Regions from separate parts of the Paenibacillus sp. NRS-1781 genome, predicted to be linked through region 3. Evidence: riboswitches for the same ligand, from Rfam matches in the RefSeq annotation. Region 3 holds a riboswitch; each other region holds the start of a gene.
The links. A riboswitch is a leader RNA that binds a small molecule or an ion and turns the genes downstream of it on or off. The one in region 3 is predicted to bind glycine.

Region 1: it holds a riboswitch for glycine, as region 3 does, so the genes downstream of both, ACIFO6_RS22845 (alanine/glycine:cation symporter family protein) here and gcvT (glycine cleavage system aminomethyltransferase GcvT) in region 3, are expected to answer to the same signal.
Region 2: it holds a riboswitch for glycine, as region 3 does, so the genes downstream of both, sdaAB (L-serine ammonia-lyase, iron-sulfur-dependent subunit beta) here and gcvT (glycine cleavage system aminomethyltransferase GcvT) in region 3, are expected to answer to the same signal.

Annotation. Positions count from the first base shown of each region.
Region 1 is NZ_JBITPI010000076.1:25,827-28,092, forward strand. It holds gene ACIFO6_RS22840 (glycoside hydrolase family 1 protein) at 1-739, shown strand, start outside; glycine riboswitch at 930-1,006, shown strand; glycine riboswitch at 1,024-1,118, shown strand; gene ACIFO6_RS22845 (alanine/glycine:cation symporter family protein) at 1,278-2,266, shown strand, end outside.
Region 2 is NZ_JBITPI010000038.1:16,029-18,294, forward strand. It holds gene sdaAA (L-serine ammonia-lyase, iron-sulfur-dependent, subunit alpha) at 1-272, opposite strand, end outside; gene sdaAB (L-serine ammonia-lyase, iron-sulfur-dependent subunit beta) at 262-951, opposite strand; glycine riboswitch at 1,163-1,276, opposite strand; gene ACIFO6_RS14205 (hypothetical protein) at 1,700-1,906, shown strand; gene ACIFO6_RS14210 (amino acid ABC transporter permease) at 1,983-2,266, opposite strand, start outside.
Region 3 is NZ_JBITPI010000006.1:87,844-90,109, reverse strand. It holds gene gcvH (glycine cleavage system protein GcvH) at 1-319, opposite strand, end outside; glycine riboswitch at 620-807, shown strand; glycine riboswitch at 808-904, shown strand; gene gcvT (glycine cleavage system aminomethyltransferase GcvT) at 985-2,085, shown strand; gene gcvPA (aminomethyl-transferring glycine dehydrogenase subunit GcvPA) at 2,205-2,266, shown strand, end outside.

The sequences.
Region 1 (2,266 bases), on a different contig from region 3:
TCCTGGCTCTCAAATCGGCTGTATGCTGGCTCGTATGGAAAGCTATGCACATACGTGTAACCCGGAGGATGTGCTGAAAAGTCAGCATGAAAACCAGATGAATCTGTTCTTTACGGATGTACATGCCCGTGGGGAATATTCAAATTATATGAACCGTTATTTTGAAGAAAATAATATTGTTTTGCACACAGAACCCGGCGATGCCGAGATTCTGAAAAACAACACGGTCGATTACATCTCATTCAGCTATTACATGACCTTGACTGTCTCGGCAGGTCCGGAAGGTGAGAAGGCAGCGGGGAACCTGATTGGAGGCGTGAAAAATCCGTATTTGCAATCCTCTGACTGGGGCTGGCAGATTGATCCGATCGGCCTGCGTGTTACGCTGAACACATTATATGACCGCTATCAAAAGCCGCTGTTCATCGTGGAAAACGGCTTGGGTGCATATGACAAGGTGGAAGAAGACGGCTCCATTCACGACACGTATCGCATTGATTATTTGCGCCAGCATATTGCCCAAATGAAGGAAGCGATTACGGACGGTGTGGATTTGATTGGTTACACCAGTTGGGGGCCTATCGACCTTGTGAGTATGTCTACTTCCGAAATGTCCAAGCGTTACGGATTTATTTATGTTGATATGGACGATGACGGTAACGGAACACTGAAGCGCTCCAAGAAGGACTCTTTTGACTGGTACAAAAATGTAATTGTCACTAACGGAGAAGAACTGTAATCCAAGTTAACTGAATATAACCCAATATGGTCTGGGGGTGGGTGCGGCTGAGAACATCATGAGGATGAATTCGGCCAAGTCCGCCCTTATTTTATAGGCTCGTCCTAAAAAAACGAAACACCTTCACAAATTTTTCACTTGTAAAAAGCTGAAAGTTTTCTGTATAATAAAAACAATTTCATATGTCTGGTTGATGTTTGCGGGAGATGGAACGTAAGTTCCGACCGAAGGGGCAAAACTCTCAGGTGCTTGGGCTGATTACAGCAACAAGCGGGACCGTAAACGGACAGAACTCTGGAGAGACCCTTAATTGGGCGCCGAAGGTGCACCGCAGATATCATCTGCTTAAACTCTCAGGCAAAAGGACAGAGACGCGAATAACCTGTGACAGGGGATGCCCTAGGCTTTTTTATGAGCTGTTAGTGGCTGAATCCTGCACAAGATGGTTGTATTTTTTCGTGCCTTTAACCTCTCCAGGAGTCGAATCAGCGGATTTGACTCTTTTTTGTTTTTTAATATGCTAGAGGAGCGGGTTGAAATGAATTTGGTACATGTGCTAGAAATGATTGACAGCTGGATGTGGGGAGCGCCGCTTCTAATTCTCGTCATGGGCACTGGGTTGTGGCTAACGATCCGTCTGAAGCTACTTCAGGTTGTTCGATTGCCCCTGGCGCTCAAGCTAATTGGTAAAGCGCCGGATGAAGGCAGCGGGGATGTCAGTAGCTTTGGAGCATTGAGTACAGCACTCGCAGCTACTGTAGGTACAGGAAGTATCGTTGGCGTTGCGACTGCGATCAAACTGGGTGGACCCGGCTCATTATTTTGGATGTTGGTTGCAGCTTTTTTCGGAATGGCAACCAAATACGCGGAAGGATTATTATCCGTTAAATACCGTGTTAAAGACCGGAACGGACAATTTTCGGGTGGACCCATGTATTATATTGAAAAAGGGCTTGGCCGCCGTTTCAAGCCGCTGGCGATGTTGTTTGCCTTTTCTGGTATTCTTGTAGCGCTATTTGGAATCGGTACTTTTCCGCAAGTAAAGGCTATCGTTTCTTCTACGGAAAGTAGCTTTGGAATACCAACAGTAGTTACAGCAATCGTTATTTCCGTGTTAACGGCTGTTGTAACGATTGGAGGACTCAAAAGTATTGCCAAGGTATCCACAAAGATCGTTCCATTCATGTCGGGGCTCTATATCGTAGTTTGTTTAATCGTTCTCATTAAGTTTGCAGGAGAGCTGCCTCATGCGATCGCTTTAGTATTGCAAGGGGCTTTCTCGACCACATCCGCGACTGGTGGTTTTGCCGGAGCCACGATTATGCTGGCGATGCGAAGCGGGGTAGCCAGAGGTATTTTTGCCAATGAGGCCGGACTGGGCAGTGCACCAATTGCAGCCGCAGCTGCCAAAACCAAATGGCCTGCGGAGCAAGGGCTAATATCCATGACAGGCGTATTTATCGATACGATGATTATTTGTAATCTGACAGGGTTTACGTTGCTAGTTACAGGAATATGGAGTGGAAA
Region 2 (2,266 bases), on a different contig from region 3:
GAGGCATCGCCGGAGCAGGTTTCTCCTGCGCGCAAATATTCCGTCAGGCGTTTGCCGTCGCCGCCCGTCAATCCGCTGCGGGATACAGTGTCCTGTGTTTGCCCGCGATGAACGGCTTCCTTCATGACTTCGTAATAATCAGACATTTGGCGGAGGATTTCTTCCTCTGGTGTGTTCGTCTCTTGCACCTGTTCCTTGATCATCATGCGCCCAATCGTAGTGGATTCCTCGGCGCACAAGGCACCTAATTCATGCAGATGGCTAAACCGCATCGGATTCAGCTCCTTTTTTCAAGTTAATCATTTTGATTTCATACATATGAGGCAAAGCTCGCAGCTCTGCAATTAATTTAGCCGGAGCGGGACTATCTGTTTCAATGGCAGTGAGCGCTTCGCCATCCCGGCCTTTGCGATCCACGTGCATGTAGGCAATGTTAATGTCAGCTGCGCCCAGCGCCGAAGTCACCGCGCCCAATGTTCCGGGCTTATCCGAGTGGAGAAGCACCAGCGTAGGCAGCTCTCCGGTTAGGTTGACCCGGAATTCGTTGAGCTGCTGAACATGAATGTTTCCGCCGCCGATGGAGGAGCCTAGCAGCGTGCGTTGATCTTCACCCTTCCATAGCTCGAAGCGGACCGTATTCGGATGAGGGGCGGGCAGTCCGCTGACAGCCAACTCTACTTCCATCCCGGCCTGCTCTGCACATTGCTCGGCATCTGGAATCCGGTAGTCGTCTGTATCGTAATTCAGCAGTCCGGCAATGAGTGCCAGGTCTGTGCCGTGTCCCTTGTACGTATCGGCAAATGAGCCGTACAGCGTCATGCGGGTACGGTCAGGTTGCACACCGAGCCAGTGCCGGGCAACACGTGCGAGCCGCACCGCGCCAGCGGTATGTGAGCTGGAGGGTCCGGTCATAGCCGGACCGATAATAGAAAATACATCCTTGAAACGCATGGTGTGGCCCCCTGTATGTTTGAATACCATAGTATATGGTGCTGCCGCGCCTTTGCGCGGGTGTGACGGCTTCTAATGCTGACGCAGCATGTGAGTACAAAAAAGGACAGGATAAGGAAATTTCCCTTATCTCTGTCCTCGTTACCTGAGAGTTTCGTACGGTGTCATACCCGCCTTACCCCTTGGGTGGCTTGCGCTCTCTCCAGAGTTGCGTCAGATGACGATACATGGACCTGAGAGATTATCCGCCAGCCGGGTGCTGACGTCTTGCTCCTTCGGTGCTGCCGGGATGTGATTCCCAGACAGGCTCTCCCGTCATCTTCATTCGCGTATACCGTTCAACATTTCCTCCTAAGCGTAATGTATGCCATGCCTGGTGTCAATCACAGGTTGGGATTTTACATAATTTAGGACTCTTCGTTCCATTCGGCCAGGTCAAGGCAGAGGGCGCGTTGACGGTAGCAGAAGCGCTTCAGCACCAAAGCATGGAGCCTATTCCAATCCAGCCAAAGGCATGAGTACGGAAGAAGCTGCATCTCCGGTTATTTTTGGTGCTGAAAATTAATCTGTGGTTGGTTTTTTCAATGATCGTGATAGTCTATTCTTAATTGATATATCCATATACTGGTGATAGGATAAGTTCAAATTATTCCGACTAAATCGGTGTGTAATGTTCATGAGAGGTTTAACATCAAGCGTGGTGCGCATAAGCAGGACAAGACCATGGAGAATGGAGGAAGCATATACATTGAGTAGCGAGCCGGTGTTGGAAATCAAAGGGTTAACGGTATCTTTTGGCATTAAGGATGAATATTACCCCGCAGTCGACCATCTGGATCTGACGGTCAACCCCCTCATGCGCTCAAGGACCTACAGCAGGCGCAAGCTTCCATTGAGGAGCTTCGCACCTCAATGGAAGCTTGCGGATCGGTATCACTTTGCTGGAGCTGGATAACCGGATGGACCTTGGCATTGTGCTGACAAAACGTTCAGGCTGGCGGCAGCCCTGATCATGCTACGCGTGCTGAATGCTAATGAGTGCGCACCTCCAGCCTGCGTGCAAGCAGCGACATGCTGTAATTAACAGCGAAGTACAAGAAGGCGGCGAATAGCAGAGCAGGAATGACGAAGGACTGATTTTGACCGCCAACAATCTGAATGTTATGCGTCAGCTCCGGCAGACTGATAATGACCGCGAGAGAAGTATCCTTGAGCAGGGAAATGAACTGGCTGACGATAGGTGGCACCATGCGGCGGAGCGCTTGTGGCAGAATGATATGCCATAACGTTCTGGAATAGCTCAGCCCGGAGGACC
Region 3 (2,266 bases):
GCTCCACTTCGATCATCCAGCCTTTTTCATAGGGAGACTCGTTCACCAGCTCAGGCGTGCTTTCCAGCGCTTCATTCACCTTCAACACCGTTCCCGTCACCGGAGCGAACAGGTCGGATACTGTCTTTACCGATTCAATAGTACCAATCTCTGCCCCCTGCTCAATCGTTGCTCCCTCCCCAGGCAGCTCCACAAAAACGATATCCCCCAGTTGATGCTGTGCAAAGTCCGTAATACCGATTCGTACCGTTCCATCCTCTGTGCGCTGAACCCACTCGTGTTCCTCTGTGTACCACAATTGCTGCTTCACTTCACTCATCCTGCTCCGCCTCGCTTCCATATGGATTACATCGTTTCGCCTACCCGTCTGTGACAGGTTAAGATTATGACAACAAGAACTCTCATGTCAATAATACTAACAAAAATATTTCACATTTCTCCATATATCGTTCTAACTAAAAATACGACAGGATATAACAAACGCTTACATAACCTTATTTATGAATAAAATGTTTTTAATAATGTTTTTCATGACATTTTTGTTGACATTTCGAATAAATTTGCGTATTAATGGGTTATAACAAGTGCTTTTGGAAATACCCGATAACTGTAAACGCGGATGAACGTGGAGGGAGAGACTGCCAAAACTCGCTAGCTGTTGCCGCCTGTGAAAACAAGGTAGCCAGCGAGTGGAATCAAGCTGTTACCGGCAGGGCCGGATGACGTTTAGCTGATCCAAGGGCAGCGCCGAAGGAGTAAACCTGCACCGCAGGTGAATCTCTCAGGCAAAAGGACCTCTGCCGGACGCATCTCTGGAGAGCATTCGCCATACAGGCGGATCACCCAAGGGGAAACCTGGTACGCACCGGGGTAACTCTCAGGTATCAAGGACAGAGCTGAAAAAAAGTGTGTGGACTGCGGTCCATACGTTTTTTTCGGCCTGTCTTTTTTGTTTAGCTGATCACACTGGATAGGAGTGAAAAAATGACTAACTTGCGAAAAACGCCGCTGTATTCCTCCTACGGCACGCTGCCGGGGGTTCGTTGCATTGATTTTGGCGGCTGGGAGCTGCCTGTACAGTTCAGTGGCATTCAAAAGGAGCATGAGGCCGTCCGACAACGTGCGGGAATGTTCGATGTATCGCATATGGGTGAATTCTTGGTCGAAGGCCAGGAAGCCGAAGCATTTCTGCAACAGGTGACGACGAACGATGTCAGTCAGTTGGAGCCAGGTCAGGCCCAATACTCTCTCCTGTGTTACCCGGATGGAGGTGTAGTAGACGACCTGCTTGTTTACTGTAAAGGGTCGGAGCGTTACATGCTCGTTGTGAATGCCTCCAATATCGACAAGGATTGGGATTGGCTGCTTCGCCATGCTCCTGCATCCGTTCATCTGGAAAACGTATCAGATGCGTTAGCACTGCTGGCGTTGCAAGGACCTGAAGCTGCTCGTATTACCGCAGCCGTGACAGACGTGGACATTACGAATCTGGCATCCTTCCGATTCCGTGAGGATGTGCAATTGTTCGGGGCAAAAGCGCTCGTCTCCCGCACCGGGTACACGGGTGAAGACGGTTTTGAATTTTATGTGCCCGCTGTGGATGCACCGGCAGTGTGGGACGGATTGCTTCGCATCGGTGAGCCGCATGGTCTGGTTCCCGCCGGACTTGGGGCCAGGGATACGCTGCGCTTCGAGGCACGGCTGCCGCTGTACGGACAGGAGTTGTCCGCTACCATTTCCCCACTGGAAGCTGGTTTAGGCTTCTTCGTCAAGCTGAATAAGGGGGATTTTATCGGGAGAGAGGCCCTGCAACGTCAGAAAGAACAAGGTATTCCACGCAAGCTGATCGGACTGGAAATGCTCGACCGCGGCATCCCACGTGCCCATTATCCCGTTTTTGCGGAAGGACAGCACATTGGCGAGGTCACAACGGGAACCCAGTCGCCCACCTTAAAGCGTAATCTGGGTTTGGCTCTAGTGGACAGTCGTTTCAGTTCCCTATCCACACCGTTGGAGGTCGAGATTCGTGGCAAGCGCCTGCGCGCCGAGGTGGTAGCAGCGCCCTTTTATAAACGTCCACGCTGATTTAATACTATAACTATCGTGATCCATTACTAACGCTGCCCCGTTCGCAATCGTTTATTAATCATTTGTTAATCGTTCTACGTTTTTACGATTTTGTTGGTTGAAAGGAGCCAGACCCAATGAAACAGCATCGCTATCTTCCCATGACTGAACAGGATCAAGCCGAAATGCTACGCGCGGT